2 regions of the Pedobacter sp. 01N310 genome follow, and region 2 is predicted to be linked to the other one. Evidence: riboswitches for the same ligand, from Rfam matches in the RefSeq annotation. Region 2 holds a riboswitch; the other holds the start of a gene.
What was found. Region 2 has a riboswitch for cobalamin ahead of metE (5-methyltetrahydropteroyltriglutamate--homocysteine S-methyltransferase). Riboswitches for the same ligand answer to the same signal wherever they lie in the genome.
Positions count from the first base shown of each region.

Region 1: another riboswitch for cobalamin. It lies ahead of AC1DNH_RS03645 (TonB-dependent receptor plug domain-containing protein); the one in region 2 lies ahead of metE (5-methyltetrahydropteroyltriglutamate--homocysteine S-methyltransferase).

Region 1 is NZ_JBFTSB010000001.1:968,150-978,661, reverse strand. Features, by position in the region: gene gatB (Asp-tRNA(Asn)/Glu-tRNA(Gln) amidotransferase subunit GatB) at 1-1,098, shown strand, start outside; gene AC1DNH_RS03675 (redoxin domain-containing protein) at 1,098-2,210, shown strand; gene AC1DNH_RS03670 (response regulator transcription factor) at 2,314-3,003, shown strand; gene AC1DNH_RS03665 (RluA family pseudouridine synthase) at 3,360-4,082, shown strand; gene AC1DNH_RS03660 (chloride channel protein) at 4,158-5,948, shown strand; gene AC1DNH_RS03655 (sigma-54-dependent transcriptional regulator) at 6,027-7,430, opposite strand; gene AC1DNH_RS03650 (serine hydrolase) at 7,538-8,785, opposite strand; cobalamin riboswitch at 8,870-9,064, shown strand; gene AC1DNH_RS03645 (TonB-dependent receptor plug domain-containing protein) at 9,162-10,512, shown strand, end outside.
Region 2 is NZ_JBFTSB010000005.1:210,497-221,008, reverse strand. Features, by position in the region: gene mfd (transcription-repair coupling factor) at 1-1,124, shown strand, start outside; gene AC1DNH_RS12780 (DUF3820 family protein) at 1,127-1,345, shown strand; gene AC1DNH_RS12775 (DsbA family oxidoreductase) at 1,647-2,363, opposite strand; gene AC1DNH_RS12770 (M14 family metallopeptidase) at 2,460-5,156, opposite strand; cobalamin riboswitch at 5,285-5,492, shown strand; gene metE (5-methyltetrahydropteroyltriglutamate--homocysteine S-methyltransferase) at 5,692-8,025, shown strand; gene AC1DNH_RS12760 (acyl-CoA thioesterase) at 8,322-8,708, shown strand; gene AC1DNH_RS12755 (class I SAM-dependent methyltransferase) at 8,770-9,453, shown strand; gene AC1DNH_RS12750 (phosphatidate cytidylyltransferase) at 9,559-10,368, opposite strand; gene AC1DNH_RS12745 (putative signal transducing protein) at 10,412-10,512, opposite strand, start outside.

The sequences.
Region 1 (10,512 bases), on a different contig from region 2:
ATGAAGAAAATCGGAATCAATCGCATTCACCTGGAAGAAGATGCCGGAAAAAGTATCCATGATCAGGATGATAACTATTCGTTGGTTGATTTGAACCGTGCGGGGGTACCTTTAATTGAGATTGTAACCGAACCCGATATCCGCAGTTCGGAAGAAGCATCTGTTTTATTAAGCGAAATCAGGAAACTGGTGAGGCATTTAAATGTAAGCGATGGCAATATGGAAGAAGGTAGTTTGCGTTGCGATGCCAATATTTCTATACGGCCACAGGGCACTACCGAATTTGGAACACGTTGTGAAGTAAAAAACCTAAACTCGATGCGTAATGTACGTAGAGCGATGGATTTCGAATTTGGCCGTCAGGTAGAAGTGATTAGCAATGGGGGAAGAATTATTCAGAGCACATTGAATTTTGATGCTGATAAAGGCACTACATCACCGATGCGTACTAAAGAGGAGGCGAATGATTATCGATATTTTTCAGATCCAGATCTGCAACCCATTTATATTTCTGATGATTGGTTAGCAGAGATTAAATCTTTAATGCCGGCTTTGCCAAATGAAATTTCTCAGCAGATGGTTGCTGATTTTGGGATCAGTAAAGCTGATGCGGCTCTTTTTGCCGAAGATTTAGACCTGTTAAACTACTTTAACCAGGCACAATCAGTCGTTCACAATAAAAAAAGCTTAATTAATTGGTTAATTGGTCCGATTAGAGCTGTTTTAAATGAAAAAGGGATTACGATCTCTGATTTCAAAGTCAATCCAGCACAACTGGCAGAAGCTATCAATCTGGTTGATGATAAAAAAATCACACAGCAAATTGCCATTCAACAATTATTACCAGCTGTTGAGCTGGAAGAAAATGCAAAAGTTACCGATTTGGCACAGTCATTAAACTTACTGATCTCTGAAAACGGAGACGAATTAAGTAGTTTTATTGATGAAGTGTTAAATAAATACCCACAACAGGTAGAAGCGTACAAGAAAGGCAAAAAGGGCGTTTTAGGTTTGTTTGTTGGTGATGTAATGAAATTAGCCAAAGGAAAAGCTGATGCTAAAAAATTAAATGAATTAATACTTGAAAAACTGAAATAATGAGATTAAAACAATTAAGCCTGATTATGCTGATCGCGATTGCCTTCACTGCATGTAAACCCAAAGATAGCTTTACGATTGACGGAACTTTTCAAAACCCAGGCACGGAGAAGAAAGTATTTTTATATGGGATGCAAAATAGCAATATGGTTGCAATCGATTCTACCAATCTATCAGAAAAAGGTGAATTTAAATTCATCCGCAAAACCCCATCGGTTGATTTCTTTAGGGTATCTGTAGGTAATCATGAGTTTATGTTAATTGCAAAAAATGGCGACGACATTAAATTAGAAGCTGATTTAGCCGACAAAACAATGGCATATAAAATTTCGGGGGCAAATGAGGTAGAAAAATTATCAGAACTAAATACGATTAGAAACAACTTTGCCAAACAGGTAGAAAAACTACAGGCCGATTTCGAGGCAAAAGTAGCAACACAACCTCAAAACAGGGCAGCTGTGCTAGAAGCAATGAAACCTCAGTACGAATCGTATATCAATCAATTAAATACGCAGATCATAAAATTTGCTAAAGACAATAAAGGTACGCTTGCCAGTTTCTATGCCATGAATACTTTGAGTCCGCAGGAATTTGAAGCAGAACTGGTACAATTTGCGGATGAAGTGAAAGAAGAAATTAAAGGCAATGCCACAGTTGATACTTTTGTAAAACAGATGGCACTTTTAAAAGCAGTTCAGGTAGGGCAGGTTGCTCCGGCATTCACCATTAATACAGCTGACGACAAACCTGTAAGTTTATCAGACTATAAGGGAAAATACGTACTGATTGATTTTTGGGCATCATGGTGCCAGCCTTGCCGTCAGGAAAATCCGAACGTGGTTAAGGTTTACAATAAATATAAAAATAAGAACTTTGATATCATCGGCATTTCGTTAGACACCGACAAGGCTGCATGGTTAGGTGCGGTGAAAGCAGATGGATTAACCTGGGCGCACGTTTCCGAATTAAAAGATTTTAACGGAGCAACCGTAAAAAAATACCAGGTACAGGCTATCCCAACTTCTTACTTAGTTGATCCCTCTGGGAAAATAATTGCTAAAAACCTGCGTGGCGACGAATTAGAAACGTTTTTAGCTAAAACGTTACTTTAAAACAAAATCCATGTTAAACTAATTTAAGTAATTAACAATTTCTTAACTTAGGCTTAACTAAATATTGCATCATAGACACTACTTTCGTAACAAATATTTAACTATGAACAACGCAGGTCAGAAAATATTAATTGTTGATGATGAACCAGATATTCTGGAGCTTATTGAATATAACCTTAAAAAAGAGGGTTATCAGGTTTTCACAGCTACCAATGGCCAAGAAGGAATTACTGTTGCGAAAAAGGTGCATCCGGATTTGATTATTCTGGATATTATGATGCCTAAAATGGATGGAATTGAGGCTTGCCGTTTAATGCGTGCAATACCCGAATTCAAGAATACATTTATGGTTTTCTTAACCGCCAGAAGTGAAGAGTATTCAGAAATAGCAGGTTTTAATGTGGGTGCTGATGATTATATCGCAAAACCAATTAAACCACGTGCTTTAGTTAGCCGAATTAATGCAATTTTAAGACGAAATACAGGAACAGAAGAAATATCTGAAAACAAATTGGAAATTGGCGATTTAGTAATCGATCGTGAAGCCTATTTGGTTTTTCAAGGCGGTAATAAAGTGGTATTGGCAAAAAAAGAATTTGAACTTTTATACTTGTTGGCATCAAAACCAGGAAAAGTTTATACCCGCGAATCGATCCTTAAAAATATCTGGGAGGATTCGGTAGTAGTAACCAATAGAACCATTGATGTTCACATCCGCAAACTAAGGGAAAAATTAGGCGAAACTTATGTATCAACCGTAAAAGGGGTAGGTTATAAGTTTGAGCTTTCTTAAATAGCTTTACCATAGATAGACACAGATTAGCACAGATTTTTTCTGATGATTAATCTGTGTTTTTTTATGCTGTCATTCTGAGGTACGAAGAATCTCTTACATTTTAGCTCTGCCGCTAAAATACCTCTGCTTTTTTTTCGATGCTTTTATTTTACAACACATTCTATGTCTTGGAGATTCTTCACTGCGTTCAGAATGACAAAATGCGCCAGGAAGACGAAACTCTGCGCAAAACCGTCAAACTATCGCCAATCTTACTTCCTCCATATCTGTATTTATCCTTTTTTATCTGCGGTTAATATCTTAACCAATAAAAATAAAATCGTATTTTTGCGCTTCATTAATTACAGCACAGTTTGAAGTTTCCAAATTTTAAAGACCTTATTCTTTTCGAAGACAACGATTTTATTGTTATCAATAAACCTCCATTTTTAGCCTCGCTCGATGAACGTGGTGGATCTGGAGAAACCAATGTGTTACGCCTGGCCAAACAGTATAGCGATGATGCACAGGTTTGTCACCGTTTGGATAAAGAAACTTCTGGCGCTTTAATTATCGCCAAAAATCCTGAAGGTTACCGTCATGCTTCTATGCAGTTCGAAAGAAGAAAGGTGAATAAAACCTATCATGCGGTAGTAGATGGGCATGTCATTTTCGATCAGTTAACCGTTGATCTTCCGATTTTGAACGATGGCAATAAAAATGTAACCATTGATAGGGCAGAAGGTAAAAGAGCAGAAACCATTTTCGATTCGTTAAAATACTACAAACATTATACACTGGTTGAATGCAAGCCAATAACTGGTCGTATGCACCAGATCCGTATTCACTTAGCAACACAAAGGGCAGCCATTGTTGGCGATGATATGTACAAAGGGAAACCTGTTTTTCTTTCGTCAATTAAGAGAGGTTATAAATTAACCAAAGGCGAAGAGGAGCAACCCATTATGAAACGTTTCGCATTACATGCCAGGCACCTGGTTTTTAAAGGATTAGATGACAAAGATATTGTGATCGATGCACCATACCCAAAAGATTTCGCAACCTTAATTAAGTTATTGGATAAATTTGATGCATAAAGGAAGCCTTTAAATTGGCTTCTCTTGTTGTTTTTGTTACTTTTGGGCATTCGCCCTCTATTAAAAAACAATAGGATGTATATCAGATTTGTAAATTACCTTGATCAGGTTAATCAGTACCGAAAATCTAAAATATCAAACCGTAATTTCTTAATTATCCTCGCTGTAATTGTTGGGGTTTTAGCAGGATTAGCCGCCGCCGCTCTAAAGAGCCTAACGCATCACATCGAAGAATTTCTTCAATCAGATTGGCACTGGAAATATAAATACTACCTGTATTTTGTGTTTCCGATGATCGGTATTTTCTTAACGGTTTTGTACATCAAGTATTTTATCCGTAAAACTAAATTCGAAACGGGTTTAACCCCATTGCTTTATGCCATTTCGAAAAAATCGAGCAAGGTAGAAGCACACAATATTTATTCGCAGATTATTACCGCAGCCGTTACGGTAGGTTTTGGTGGTTCAACAGGTTTGGAAGCGCCAATTGTTACCAGTGGATCGGCAATAGGCTCAAACCTTGGCCGTTTACTTGGCTTATCTTATCGCGAAATTACCATGCTAGTGGCCTGTGGCGCAGCAGCAGGTATTGCAGGAGCATTTAATAGCCCAGTAGCTGGGATTGTATTTGCTATCGAAATTTTATTACCAGAGTTTACCATCCCTGCGTTTATCCCACTTTTATTATCGGCTGCAACAGCTGCAGTAGTAGCAAGATTATTCTATACACAGCAACTTTTCTTTTTGGTTACAGAAGGATGGAAGGTGAATGCATTGTTTTATTATGTGATACTGGCTTGTTTTATAGGCTTATTCTCCATTTATTTTACAAAAGCCAATTATGCCGTAAAAGGCTTATTCTATAAAATAAAACATCCTTATACCAAAGTTATTGTGGGTGGTTTAATGCTTGGAGTTTTGGTTTTTCTATTCCCAACACTTTACGGCGAAGGTTATATCACAATAAAGGGACTGTTAAAAGGCGATTACCAAACAGTGATCAATAATAGTATTTTCTCCGATTACAATACCATTCCGGCTTTAGTGGTGTTGTTTACAGTAGTAACTATTTTCATGAAGTCGATAGCGACTTTGGTTACCTTGGGCGCTGGTGGTAACGGCGGAACGTTTGCGCCCAGTTTAATTATGGGCGGTTTAATCGGGTTTATCTTTGCCTATGTGGTAAATCTATCTGGTTTGGCGCAATTAAATGTTTCGAACTTTATTGTTGCAGGTATGGCAGCTGCTTTGGGCTCGATTATGCATGCTCCCTTAACTGGCATCTTCCTGATTGCCGAAATTACGGGTGGATATATCTTAATGGTACCACTAATGATTACCACTGCCATTTCTTATGCCATTAACCGCAGCGCTCAAAAACATTCTATTTATACAAAAGCATTAGCGGATAAAGGAGAACTGTTATCGCATGATGATAAGGATACGACTGTTTTAAATCAGATGAAACTAAAGTATTTGATCGAGAAAACCTATCCTCGATTAAACATGAATGATCAGATTTCGATTAAGATGAATGAGATCATGCAATCGCGTAAAAATATATGTGCTGTTACAGATGAACTGGGCGATTTTAAGGGCATCATTTACATAGAAGAGCTATTTAACGAAATGATTAATCACCCTGATAAGGAAAATTTGCTAGCTTCTTATTTGGTACAACCTGCACCGAACGCCGTCACCGAAAATGATGATCTGAAAATGGTATTAGAGAAGATGGAGCAAGATAATGTATGGATTTTACCCGTATTAACTGCGCAGAACCAATATTTAGGTTTCGTTTCTAAAACAGCAATCTTTAATAAATACAGGGCATTGCTGATGAGGCAGAATGATTATATGGGGTAGTTGTGGCTCATAAATAGAGGAGAAATATCATTAAACGAAAGAAGTCAAGTTTTTAAAACTTGACTTCTTATTATGATCTTACTCAGCTCTTTTTAAGCCAAACTTTTCAATTTTGCTGTACAAATGACTTCTTTGGATATCAATCTCATCCGCCGTTTTTGATACGTTCCAGTTGTTTTTTTCCAATTTGAATTTGATAAATTCGCGCTCTGCATGATCTTTATAATCCTGAAAATTATTGAACGAATCGAAAGAAAAAGCAAGGCTTGAACCGCCAGCACCTGCAATCTGTGCACTGGTTGCAGCACCAATGTTTGTACCACCGCCTGGATTAGCGAATGCACGTACATCATTTTCGGTAATTACCTTATCGCTCAAAATAATTAAACGCTCAATCATGTTATGTAGCTCACGCACGTTACCTGTCCACGGTAAGGCCTTTAAAGCAGCCATACCAGTATCATTTATTTTCTTAACCGGCATCCCATAATCACTGCATATATTCTCTAAAAAGTTTTGTGCAATAACCGGAATATCATCTGTACGCTCCGTTAAATGTGGAACATGGATATTGATTACATTTAACCGGTGGTATAAATCCATACGGAAGTTACCATCTTCGATTTCTTTCATTAAATCTTTATTGGTTGCCGCTAAAACACGAACATTTACTTCAATTTCCTTTTCGCCACCTACACGCGAAATTTTATGCTCTTGTAAGGCACGTAAAACTTTTGCCTGGGCAGAAAGGCTCATATCGCCAATCTCATCCAAAAATAGCGTACCACCATTAGCCAGTTCAAATTTACCAATACGTTGTTTAACAGCAGAGGTAAATGAACCTTTCTCGTGGCCAAACAATTCACTTTCAATCAGTTCTGATGGAATAGCGGCGCAGTTCACCTCAATTAGAGGGCTATCGGCACGGTTCGATTTTTCATGTAACCAACGGGCTACCAATTCTTTACCACTACCATTTGCACCCGTAATTAATACACGGGCCTCGGTCGGAGCCACACGTTCTATGGTTTCTTTAATTTTAGAAATACTTTCCGATTCGCCTAAAATCTCTCGGGTTTTACTTGCTTTACGTTTTAAAACCTTGGTTTCGGTAACTAAATTTCCACGGTCTAAACCATTACGAACCGTAATTAATAACCTGTTTAAGTCAGGTGGTTTCGAAATAAAATCAAAAGCTCCTTTTTTACTGGCTTCAATGGCAGTTTCAACTGTTCCATGACCAGATATCATAATGAATGGCAAATCGGGTTTGATGATCTGTGCCTGTTCCAGCACTTCCATACCATCCATCTTATTCATCTTGATATCGCAAAGTACCAGGTCGAAATTTCCTTTTTTGATCATTTCGAGGCCATCAATACCGTTATCGATATCTTCAACATCGTAATTTTCGTACTCCAGAATTTCGCGTAAGGTACTCCTTATCGCACGCTCATCATCAATTATTAATAGTTTAGCCATTAGAGATGTATCCTTTAATTTTGAAATGCGAATATATTATTTTTTAATTAATGTATAGTTTTTTATACAATTAATACGCAATAAACCTTAAAAGATGAGAAAGGTTTTTAATAAGTGTAATCCATCTTAAACTTATTTAAATCGGGCTTTTGTTTTTTAGCTCTTTTTAGTTCCAATTCGTAAATGGTTCTGCCCAGATTTTTCATAAAAGGAAAACAAACTGTTTCGTATTCGTATTTATTATCGTTAAATATGCCATCCTCATTACTATGAACAACAGCGGTTAGGAAATATTCAATTCCATTTTTAAAATCAACGAAATATGAGTTATCAATGATGTAGCCATAGCTATCGCCATATTTATTGAAGATGCGGATATTTGGATCAGGAGTTACCTGTTCCCGTCCATAGTATAACATTTTTGCATAGGTAGTCCAAAATTCTTTCGGATCGTATTTAGGAAAATTACTTTCGGTTGGATATTTACTCATATAAGTATAAATGAGCTTATAATCTTCTTTAGTAAGGTTAAACCGTTCTTTAAGCGGAAAAGCATCAGGAAAAATCAATTTCTGCATCAGTTTCTGTTGATCGTTAATGGCGAAAGCGTTTTTCCCCGCTAAACTGAAAGGTTTGTTTACCAGCTTGTTGGTACTATCCATGTATCCGGTACCCATTACCAAATTGCTTAATTTTAATTCATATTCTTTTGAATCGTACCGGGCAGCCTGATCATACACCAATTGTTCGCCATTGTAAAATTTGATGGGATTGGTATGTTTAGCTGATTCTCCTGCATCGCCAATGGCCAGGCGATTTAAAATGCGGCTATCGTATAATCCGTTAGCTTTCAGTTTTTCATTAATTTCGGCACGACCAATAAACTCGAATAAACGGTTAAAAGCATCATTATCACTGGTAAGCAAAATCTTTTTAACGTAATGCTCTATTGATGGAAGTCCATTTTTAGCACTTGTATCTGTTAAAACCTTCGTTTGTCCTTTATAGGCGCTATCGGTAATCATGGTACTCTTAGCCGTTAAGCCTGTATTTTTTAAGCGGTTTACTTTTTCCAAGGCAAAAATTACAGCGGCTAGTTTAACCGTACTGGCAGGATAAAAATAATGGTGTGGGTCTAAATTGTAGCTAAAGGTTTTAAAAGTGGGTTTATTCTTCGCACCACGGTTAATCTGGGTATAGAGAATCTGGATCTGGTTTTGATCAGGATGATGAAGTACAGCGGAAAAAAGCTCAGGCTTAGACTCCATCAGTTTCTTCAAAAAAACAGTATCGGTTTTTTGCGCCATAACAGATAGGCTTATTAATGAAAATGTAACAATTAATATTCTTCTCATGGGTAAAAATTTGATTCCTAATTTAGCTTTTTCTATTAAAACCACCATTTTCCATCATGCATTTTACATGTTGCTTAATTTTGTTACTTTTGCAGCGCTTTTGGTTTCCGGCATTACACCCGGAATTAAAAGGGAATACAGTGTAAATCTGTAACTGTCCCGCAGCTGTAAGCTCTATAACGGATTTCCAATCAATCTGCCACTGTTCCGACTTGTCGGGATGGGAAGGCCGGAAACCCGGGAGTAAGTCAGAAGACCTGCCTTCAGCATTTAATTTCATAGCTTTCGGGGATTGAAGCTAGGATTGAGATACTTAACGTTTTTCGTATTTTCATTTCCTTTTCTATCTGTTGGCTGTGGGCAAAACCACAATCAAATGAACAAAAAAAGAATGCTAACTGTAGCCAGTTTAGGGCTAGCACAGTTAATGATTAGCCAGGTGGCTAATGCTCAAACACAAGACAGTTTGCAGCTCAAAGATGTTGTAATTTCTGCAACAAAAAATGACCAGAAACAATCACAGACAGGTAAAGTGGTTACGATCATCAGTCGTGAAGTATTGGAGCGCAGTAACGGAAAATCATTGCCAGAACTTATTAGCGAGCAGGCAGGGATTATTGTAGCAGGTTCAAGCAGCAATCCGGGATTAAACAAATCGGTATTTTTTAGAGGTGCAGGAAGTGCTTATGCCGTGGTTTTAATCGATGGTATTGTGCAAAACGATCCATCAGGAAACGGAGGTGCATTCGATTTAAGATTGATTTCTATCGATCAGATCGATCATATCGAAATTTTAAGAGGCGGTCAGTCTACCATTTATGGTTCTGATGCCGTTGCAGGAGTAATCAATATCATCACTAAAAAAGGTGGCCCAAAAGGCAATACCATTTATGGTGTGGCCAGTGCAGGCAGTTACGAAACTTACAAAGGAACCATTGGTTTAAACGGTGGTGTTGAAGGTTTTTCGTATAATATTAACTATACCCACGCCAAAACCGATGGAATTTCAGAAGCAGCAACACCAGTGGGAAGTACAGCTGTATTTGATAAAGACGGCTTTAAAACTGATGCCTTAAATGCGAATTTCGGAATCAAACTGGATAAGCATTTCTCTGTAAATCCATTTGTACGCTACTATTATGGCAATTACAAGTTTGATGGTGGCGCTTTTACCGATGCAAACAATTATTCTATCCTGAAAAACTTTGCTGCAGGTACCAATGCCAAATACGAATTTGCAACTGGTAAAGTAACGTTAAACTATAGTTTCGAAAGTACCAGAAACGATGCGCATAGCCAGTACCCAAGCATTAACGAAGGAAGGGTATCACTATTGGATTTATTCTACAACCAAAAATTGGGTAACAAACTCGATTTATTGGTGGGTATCGATAACCGTGTGATGAAATTATCATCAGCAACAAATAAACCGGAAACCAACATTTTTGCCGCTTACGGATCATTATTCTTACACGATTTAAGTGTGTTTAACCTTGAAGTAGGCGGACGTTACAATAAACACGAACAATATGGCGAAAACTATACCTACTCAATTACCCCAAGCATCAATGTCATTAAAGAGATAAAATTATTTGGAACGGTTTCAACAGCATTTAAAGTTCCTACCTTAAACATGCTTTTTGGTCAGTTTGGTGCTAATTTGGATTTAAAGCCGGAAAAATCGAAGAATTACGAAGCTGGCGTTAATTTTAGCTTTGCTGGCGACA
Region 2 (10,512 bases):
CGCCACCAAACCGGCAACCAGTGAGTACCGAGTTACATGTTTTTAACGATAAACTGATTCAAGAGGCCGTTCAGTTCGAGTTAGACCGCGGCGGACAGGTTTTCTTTATCCATAACCGTGTAAATGATCTGATGCAATTGGGTGGATTGATCCAGAAACTGGTTCCAAAAGCGAGGATCGGTATTGCGCACGGGCAGTTAGATGGCGATCAACTCGAAGATGTAATGCTCGATTTCATTAATGGTGAAAAAGATGTTCTGGTAGCCACAACTATTATAGAAGCAGGTTTAGATATTCCAAATGCCAATACCATCATTATTAACCATGCGCACATGTTTGGTTTGAGTGATTTGCATCAGATGCGTGGCCGGGTAGGTAGGAGCAACAAAAAAGCTTTCTGTTATTTGCTTTCGCCGCCATTATCAACTTTAACTTCTGAAGCCCGGAAGCGTTTAAGCGCCATTGAAGAGTTTTCTGACTTGGGAAGCGGCTTTAACGTGGCCATGCGCGATCTGGATATCCGTGGAAGTGGTAATTTATTGGGCGCCGAACAAAGTGGTTTTATTGCCGAAATCGGGTTTGAGATGTACCACAAGATATTGGATGAAGCCATCCAGGAATTAAAAGAAGCTGAGTTTAAAGGTCTGTTCGAAAATGAACCTGCCCGTCCGTTTGTAGGCTTTACGCAGGTAGATACCGACTTGGAACTATATATCCCTGACGCATACATTACCAATATTACCGAGCGTTACAATTTATATACCGAGCTTTCTAAACTCGATAATGAAGCGGAATTAGCCATTTTTGAAAAACATTTGGCCGATCGTTTCGGTCCTGTTCCGCCACAGGTAAAAACCATGCTCAGTGTGGTACGTTTGCAATGGTTGGGCAAGAAATTGGGTTTCGAGAAAATTAGTTTTAAGAAAAATAGTTTGCGCGGATATTTCTTAAGCGATAAACAATCTACTTATTTCGATTCGAATACCTTTACCAAGATTTTAACTTTTGCGCAGAACCACCCACGTATGTGTAATTTAAAAGAAGTAAAAAATACATTAAGAATTGCTTTTGATAACATAAGTACTGTTGAAGAAGCAATTCAAACTTTAGAACTAATCGATTAACCATGGACCCAACCTTATTGCTCGATTTAGTGAAAATGCAAATGCCTTATGGAAAATACAAAGGTTACCTGATCTGCAATATCCCCGAAAGTTATTTGCTTTGGTATAAGGATAAAGGCTTCCCAAAAGGGAAATTGGGCGATTTATTGGCTACGATGTTCGAAATTCGGGTGAATGGTTTAGAGTATCTGTTAACGCCATTGAAGAATCAAAATCGGTAGTTAAGAATGATAGGTTAATGCGAACATTTATTCCGGGCTATTGTCTTCCCGAACCAAAAAGTGATGGTGGCAGGTATAGAGGAATCGTCATTCCCAACTTGATTGGGAATCGTAATGCCTTAGTAGGGTCGCAGGTTGCATATAAGATTCCCGCCTGCGCGGGAAAGACGACCGTTTTGAATAGACCTCTCCATTGCGCTGCGCTCCAGTCGAGGTGACGACTAATCTGTAAAAACCGCAGATCAAAATGGCTTTCGCAGAAAAAATCTGCGTTGATCAGCTTAATCTGCGGGAAACAAATCTATATCTCACAGCCATTCTCATCACAAACCGCATCATCATTTTTGTTTAATGAAGTCAGTGTAGTTTTAGGCTGAGCGTCTTTCCATTCCGTAAAACTTTGGGTAAGCGCATCGGTAAAAGCCTGAACAGGCTGAGCACCGGAAACACCGTACTTGCGGTCCATTACAAAATAAGGCACACCACGGATTCCTAAATTCTGGCTTTCATAAATATCATAACGAACAGCTTCAGCAAACTCATTTCCATTCAGAACTGATTCGGCCTCATCTTTATCCAAGCCAATTTCTACGGCAAGATCAACCAAAACACTCGTTTCACCGATATTTTTACTGTTTACGAAATGCGCTTCAAACAGTTTTTCTTCGGCTAAATCCTGAAGGTTATGTTTTGCCGCCAAATGTATCAAACGATGCGCGTTGAAGGTATTGGCAGGGATATTCGTATCAAAATCTATCTTCAAACCAGCATTTGCAGCCATATCCACAACCTGTTTGGTCATTTGCTTAGCTTGCTCTATTGGCATTCCCTTACTCCGCGAAAGGTAATCGTACACCGATTCGTTATTGGTATTGTGATACTCTGGATTAAGCTGATAGCTCTTCCAATCCACCTCAATTTCATTTTTGAAAGGTAATTTTTCTATCGCCTGTTCAAAATGTCTTTTCCCGATATAGCAAAACGGACACATTACGTCCGACCAAATTTCTACTTTCATAGCACAAAATTAAGGTGATTATACTTGCCTATGGTAAGGCTAAAGTAAAAAGCCACTATCGTTTAGGATAGTGGCTTTCATTTATAATTACTGTAACTACTTGTACAACTGATTAAATATCAGCTTAAAAGTGCCATGGGTTTGTGCTCGAAAAGCAATTTCTGGCCCAAAAGCAAGCAGTTTGCCTTTACCAACCTTCGCTTCAAAGGCCGTTACACCATCTTGCAGGTAAGCCTGCCCCCAGGCCCAGCCGCTGCGCAGCGGAGTGGCATTTTCGAACCACATTAAAGGTTTAATCTTTCCAGCCACAATGGCGTCGCCTGTGAGCTTAAAAACGGGGCTATTGTCAAAATATACGTCAGCTTCCTTTTCCATGCCCCAGGTTGTTGGCAAAGTTGTGTCTACACCAACATTTAAAACGCTTCCGGGAACATAATATTTTTCGGCGGGTAATCTCTTTTCCTCTCCGTTTACGATTTCGACCATTGCATTCCGAACTGGAAGATTTAAATGGTAAGCTAAATTGGTGCTACTGCCAATAGCTACAATATTCCCCCCCGCTTCCAAAAATTTCTTTAATTCAGGGATCGATTTGTCTGCAGTAATCCTTCCCAAACGGTTTCTAAACTCTTGAGGAACTTCTTCTGCCTTTGGTCCGAAAGACCTGTTTCCAAACCCTCCTCCTTGTACCGATGGGATCGCGCCACCTACAAAAACAATTACATCGTATTTAGATTTTAAGTTCCCCGCATCTATATCCTGCGGATAAATTACTGTTGCGTTATAATGGTATTGCTCCATTAAAAAGCGCACCCACCCTGAGGCCATAGAACCTCCATAGGTATCCCAAAGGGCAATTTTTCTGGGAGAGATTTTAATTTTATCTTTTGGAGCGGCAGCACTTTTCAGTTTGATGTTTGCTTTTTCCAATATTGATTTCCCTGCTGAAGAAACATAAAAATCGCCATTTTCAGTCGAACGGTAAACTTCAACTTTATTTTTCAAAAGGTCGTTCACTGCAGTATAGGAATCATTTTGTGCTGCACTTAATACATAATTTGATCCGTTAGGTACTTTATTATCCGGCTTTAATAGTTCTCCGTAAGGATTTTTCTCAAACGGCCCTGAAAAATCATCCAGAATCCGATCAAATTTCACATCCATTAAATAAGCTAAAGTCCATCCGGCAGCATCATATGGCGGAATTGGTGCGCCTCCTTCATATTTAAAATCATTTGGGTGATCTTGCGGTTCGAACATATCTAAAACATGCGGACGAAAAGCCTGATCGGTTTTTACGATATAACTTCCGGCAGGATAATTTTTTCCTGCAACGGCAAATGAAGCGGTTGCTTTTTGAACCACAACACCTGTTCTGATCAAAGCGTTTAAAAATTTAACGGCAGAATTAAAATCCGGCTGATCGGCGCTTAAAATATATCCGCGCGGATCTCTGTTTACAGGAGCCTTCATCACCGTATCAAAAGCTTTCATGCTAAGCTGACGCCGGGAGCCAAAATCATCATCACCTCCAGCAATCGGGCCACCTTTTTCACCTTTTGCCGCATTATTAATGGCTTCTATTTTTTTAGGAGAAAAAGACCAGGTATCTTTTTTACCACGCTCTATCGAATTTCTGCCCATCTGGTAAATGTTGTACAACAATTCGTCACGGTAACGTTGTGCGTAATTTAAAACGGCATAGTTTAACGATACTGAATAGTCAATCGAGTTTTTAAAGTACCATTTCCTCGGGGTAATCGGGTTTGGCGAATCGCCGTTCGGCAATAATCTCGAAGGAATTAACGGAATTTCAGAAGGTGTAGGGTTCCCGATAATTTCGGTCAGGAGCCCAATCATATTATGAAAATATGTTGTGGTTCTTAGTCCGCCATTGTACCAGGTAGAATAAACCGATCCTCCACGTTGGGTATAACCAGGTTTGTTTTCTACATTCATACGGTTGTGCATGGCTGCGCCAACGGCATCTAAACTGGTTAACAGCGTTGGGTCGAAAACATAATTGAAAGGATCGCGATAAGGTGGGCCTGCAACAACGGTTCCTGCCGGACCAGCCTGATGGTGGTTATACATAATCTGCGGAATCCATTCCACAAAAAGCTGGCGACCGATATTCTGTGTTTCTTTAAGGTTTAACATAAAGAAATCGCGGTTGTTATCGTGACCTGCGTACTTTTCGTACAAAACAGGCAAACCTGAGGTTGTTCTTTTTTTGGGGTCTTTCTCTCTCATGTACCAATTGCTCACCAATTCTTGTCCATCAGGGTTGGCATGGGTAAACAAAATGATTACGTTATCCAAAATACGCAGGGTTTCAGGGTCTTTCCTGGAGGCAAACTCATAAGCAGTTTCGATCAGCTGATGCGCACCCACCACCTCGTTGGCATGCAAGCCACCATCTATCCAAACTACTGCTTTACCTTCCTGGGCTAATGCTTTTGCCTGCTCAGGTGTAATTTCTGCATGCGCCAGCTGTTGCGAAATTTCCTTGTAACGCGCTAATTTCTTGAGGTTTTCTGGTGAAGAAACAATCAACATATATTGACTTCTGCCTTCTTCGGTTTTGCCAATATCAACTAGTTTAATGCGGTCAGAACTTGCCGCGAGTTTCTTAAAATAAGCTTCTGTTTGGGTATAATTGGCCAATTGATAATCGTCGCCGATATCAAAACCAAAATGCGATTTTGGCGTTGGCACTTCCTGCGCCAGCACCGCACAGCTATTTACCATTAAAAAAGCAATACAAAGCCTTTTAAAGTAGATTTTTATCATAATAAGGGTGTTTAGTTAGGTAATCAAATATAGTAGAGAATAAGGTCCAAAAACGGCTTGCTGTAAATTTGTTACAAGTTTTAAATCCTAATCCATACATTTGTCCTGATGTAAGTTCTTAACTTTATTTTTCATCAACCGATACAGGTTCCCGGAATACAACCGGGATTAATAGGGAATCGTGTGCAAATCACGAGCTGTCGCGCAACTGTAAATTCTGTCTTTTGTTAAAAAAGACAACGGTCTTATCATTCATGCCACTGTGCCGTTTACCGGGATGGGAAGGCGATAAGATCGGGAATAAGTCAGGAGACCTGCCTATATTGAATTGACGGTGCTTTCGCGTTATAAAGTAATTGGTCAGGTCTGATTGTACACCATAAAATTAACCATTTTATATGCTTGCTTTAAGCTTTTTGCTGATGAGTAGGCTGTGTGTGCGCTAACCTTTCCTTTTTTATTTCTAACAAAAAAACATTATAAAATATTGCTTTAAGGGCTTTTAAACGATTTATTTACTTAATCTTTAAAAGAGATGCTAACGCAAAATCTGGGCTATCCGCGAATAGGTAGCCAAAGGGAATTAAAGAAAATCTGCGAAAATTACTGGGCAGATAAAACTGGGTACAAAAATGTACTTCAGGTGGGAAAAAACATTCGCCACGAAAACTGGAACCTTCAAAAAGAAGCCGGAATTGATATCATTCCTTCGAATGACTTTTCTTTTTACGATCACGTGCTCGATCATTCTTTAACTTTTGGCGCGATCCCGAAAAGGTACAACGAAGTGATCCTGAAAAAAGGAAATTCAGAGCTTGATCTCTATTTTGCTATGGCAAGAGGTTATCAAAAAGAAGGATTGGATTTGGTAGCGATGGAAATGACCAAATGGTTCGATACCAATTACCATTATATCGTTCCTGAGTTTTACAAAGACCAGCCTTTTAAACTTTTCTCTACAAAAATTATCGATGAGTTTTACGAGGCAAAACAATTGGGCATTACCACCAAACCCGTTTTAATCGGTCCTGTTTCTTACCTTTTATTGGGAAAAGAAAAGGAAGCTGGCTTTGAAAAGATCGATCTGATCAAAAATCTCCTTCCGGTTTATATCGAGATATTATCCCGCTTGGATGCTTTGGATGTAGAATATGTTCAGTTTGATGAACCTTTTTTGACTTTAGACCTTACCGAAAAAGACAAGAAAGCTTACGAATATGCCTATAAAGAGATCAGAAAAGCTTTTCCCAGGTTAAAAATTGTTTTGGCTACTTATTTTGAGGGCTTGGGCAATAATTTAGCGCTAACTACATCACTCCCGGTAAATGTTTTACATATCGACCTGGTACGAGCTGAAGGTCAATTGACGGATGTTTTAGCTTCGTTAAAAGAAGATACCATCCTTTCGTTAGGTTTGGTAGACGGAAGAAACATCTGGAAAAATGATTTCGAGAAATCTGCTTCAATCATTAATCAAGCTGTAGAAAAAAGGGGCTTCGATAAGGTGTGGATCGCCCCATCTTGTTCCCTAATCCACTCACCGGTTGATTTAGACAATGAAACCAATGCGCAAAACCTTTCGGCCGAAATTAAACAGTGGCTGGCCTATGCGAAACAAAAAATTGCAGAGGTAGCTACCTTAAAAAAACTGATCACCAACGAAAGCCCTGCATCTACCCTGCAAAAACTTGAGGAAAATAAGATCGCGATTGCTAACCGTAAAGTTTCTAAAATCATCCACAATCCTGAAGTTAAACAACGTGTTTTAGGATTAAAAGAGCAGGATGCAGAACGTTTAAGTCCATTTTCGAGCAGAAAAATTAAACAACAGGAACTCAATCTGCCAAGTTACGCCACCACAACCATCGGGTCGTTTCCGCAAACGGCAGAAGTAAGAAGCTGGAGAGCAAAGCTTAAAAATGGAACTTTTACAGTTGAAGAATATGATGATCTTATTGCGAAAGAAACCGCAAAAGCCGTAAACTGGCAGGAAGAAATCGATCTGGATGTTTTGGTTCATGGCGAATTTGAGCGTAACGATATGGTTGAATACTTCGGTGAGCAGCTAGATGGTTTTGCTTTCTCCAAAAATGGCTGGGTACAGAGTTATGGTTCACGCTGTGTAAAACCACCGATCATTTTTGGTGATGTTTCGCGTCCGAAACCCATGACGGTAAAATGGACGGCCTATGCACAGTCGCTTACTTCGAAATATATGAAAGGTATGCTCACAGGTCCTGTAACCATCTTACAATGGTCATTTGTACGTAATGATCAACCAAGATCAGAAACCTGTACCCAAATTGCATTGGCCATCCGTGATGAGGTTTGCGACCTGGAAAATGCAGGGATAAAAATCATTCAGATTGATGAGCCTGCCATTAGAGAAGGTTTACCATTGCGCAAAGCTGATTGGCAAACTTACCTGAACTGGGCGGTTAAAGCCTTTAAAATTTCAGCGAGCGGCGTGAAAGATGATACGCAGATCCACACACACATGTGTTACTCGGAATTTAACGATATCATCCAAAACATTGCCGATATGGATGCCGACGTAATCACCATCGAAACCTCACGTTCGCAAATGGAATTATTAGACGCATTTGCCGATTTTAAATATCCAAACGAAATTGGCCCAGGTGTATACGATATTCACTCTCCAAGGGTTCCGAAGAGGGAAGAAATGGTTCAGTTGCTCAAAAAAGCAAAGGCTGTTATTCCCTCCGGGCAACTCTGGGTAAACCCTGATTGTGGTTTAAAAACCCGTGGATGGGACGAAACCAAAAAGGCACTAATAGAAATGGTTGAAGCCGCAAAAGAAATGCGTAAAGCCGAAGCGGTACTTGCGGCAGATCTTCAGGTGAATTAATTCTATTTTGCCATGGAGAAACCAATACTATTAAGTTAAGAATTCGATTGTTGTCAGTCTGAGCTTGTCGAAGACCCTTATCGTGAAATAATTAAAAAGACTGTCCTTCATCAAACTCAGGATGACATCTTTTTAGTTATTTCACCACTTAATTGCATTGCCAGAAATACTGAAAGCACATTTATTTTTGCACTTCCAGTATCCATTTCTCATACGCAAGCCTTTTACTTTGGCAATTTTCTACTAAAAATAACCAGAAAGTTGCCAAAGCTTTTTACAGCACCTATATTTAACCCATGACCCTAGAAGAAAGAATAGAAAATTCTAAAACCAGCATTTTTAAAGCCGTTTTCCCAAATACAACAAATCATTACGACACCCTTTTCGGCGGAACAGCCATGCATTTAATGGACGAAGTTGCTTTTATTACTGCAACCCGTTTTAGCCGTCAGATCATGGTTACCGTAAGCAGCGACAGGATAGATTTTAAGAAACCAATTCCGGCAGGCTCAATTGTAGAGCTTATCGGTAAGGTAAGCCACGTTGGTAATACCAGTTTAAAGGTTAATGTAGAAATTTATATCGAACAGATGTATGCCGAAGGAAGAGAATTGGCCGTTCATGGCGATTTTACTTTTGTGGCCATTGATGAAAATAAAAAGCCAGTTCAAGTGATTAAATAATCTTATAAGCTTTGGCCAAAACGATGTAAAAATCATAATGCCTAAATTTTTAAATTTGATTATGGAACAGCAACTTTCTGAAGAAGACTTAAAAAATATTGCCAAACAATTGGGTTGCCCTGAAGGCGAACACGGCATTAAAACAGGTGAAATGATGCATACCAATAATATCGGCATGACTACTTCTGCAATTGAGGCATTAAACCTTCAAAGCGATGAAACTGTTTTGGAAATCGGTCATGGTAACGGCGGGCATATTGCCCACTTATTATCGCAAGCCGAAAACCTCCATTATTTCGGTGCTGATATTTCTGCAACCATTATTGCCGAGGCTGAAAAGATCAATCAGGATTTCATAACAAAAGGGAAGGTTCACTTTCAACTAACAGATGGCATTACATTGCCATTTGAGGATGATCGTTTTGATAAAATTTTTACGGTTAATACAATCTACTTTTGGACAAATCCAAGTGAATACCTCAACGAAATTAAGCGAACACTAAAACCTGACGGCACTTTGACTATATGTTTTGCTGATAAAAATTTCATGAAAAATCTCCCGTTTACGCCCTATGGTTTTACACTTTACAATGTAGAATCCGTAAAAGAACTATTAGAAAAAGCGGGGTTTGCCATTAAAAATACGCTCAAAAAATTAGAGCAGATACAAAGTAAAACCGGTGAAAAGATAGAAAGAGCGTATTATGTTGTAATAGCTACTACTGAACATAGTCCTCGTTTGTAACGAGGATTAGCGAGAATAGCGATTGTATCGCTAATAGCATAACCACATTACAAATGTGGATCTCATTCATTCTCGTTACAAACGAGGACGATAGATAAGTCAATTTTAATACAAAATCAGATACAGATAGGCATAAACCACAGGAGCAGACAATAACAATCCATCAAAACGATCTAACAAACCTCCATGCCCCGGTAACAAACCGCCGCTATCTTTCGTATCTAAACTGCGCTTAAGCATCGATTCTACTAAATCGCCCAACGTACCAAAGCTTGCAATCAACACAGCCATACCGATCCAAACCCAAGCTGGACTTTCGGTAAACAGAAATGATAAACCAAAAGCGACCAAAACACTGGTGAACATCCCTCCGAAAAATCCTTCCCAGCTTTTCTTTGGCGAGTGGCGCTCAAATAATTTACGTTTCCCGTATTTTACACCAAAAAGGTAGGCGCCTGTATCGTTTGCCCAAAGCATTAGCAAAAATGCTAGAGGAAGATGAAAGTTATATTCGTTCCAGTTTTTCAAAAAGCCCAGAGCATGAAAAAAACAGAATGGAATGGTTACATAAACAAAGCCAACAAAAGTGTACGAGATGTTGGCGAATGGAATTTTGTTCTTTTTGTATAACTCTGTGATAAAAACTGAGAAAATTAACGGGATACAAAGCAGCAAATACTTCACATCGTATTTAAGGTAATGTAAGCCAGCGGCCATTAAAAACACTAATGAGCCAGCTGCCAAACCGATATTTCGGTTTGGCCTGATGCCAGAGTTTTTAATCAGCTTGTAAAATTCAAACAAAGCCAAAACACTTAAAACAAGATAAAATATGGTAAAAGTGTAGCTCCCCAGAAGGATAGAGCCAAGCATTACAATGGTAAAAAAGAAAGCGGTTATTGCCCTGGTTTTCATTTAAGGTAAGAGGTAAAGGGTGTAAGGTTTAAGGTCATCATCACTATTCAATTTCGTTTTCAACGATGTATTCTATGGCTTTATCGAAATCTACCTTATTCACCAAAACATTTATTTCGCCAATATTATATGCCGAGAGCTGTT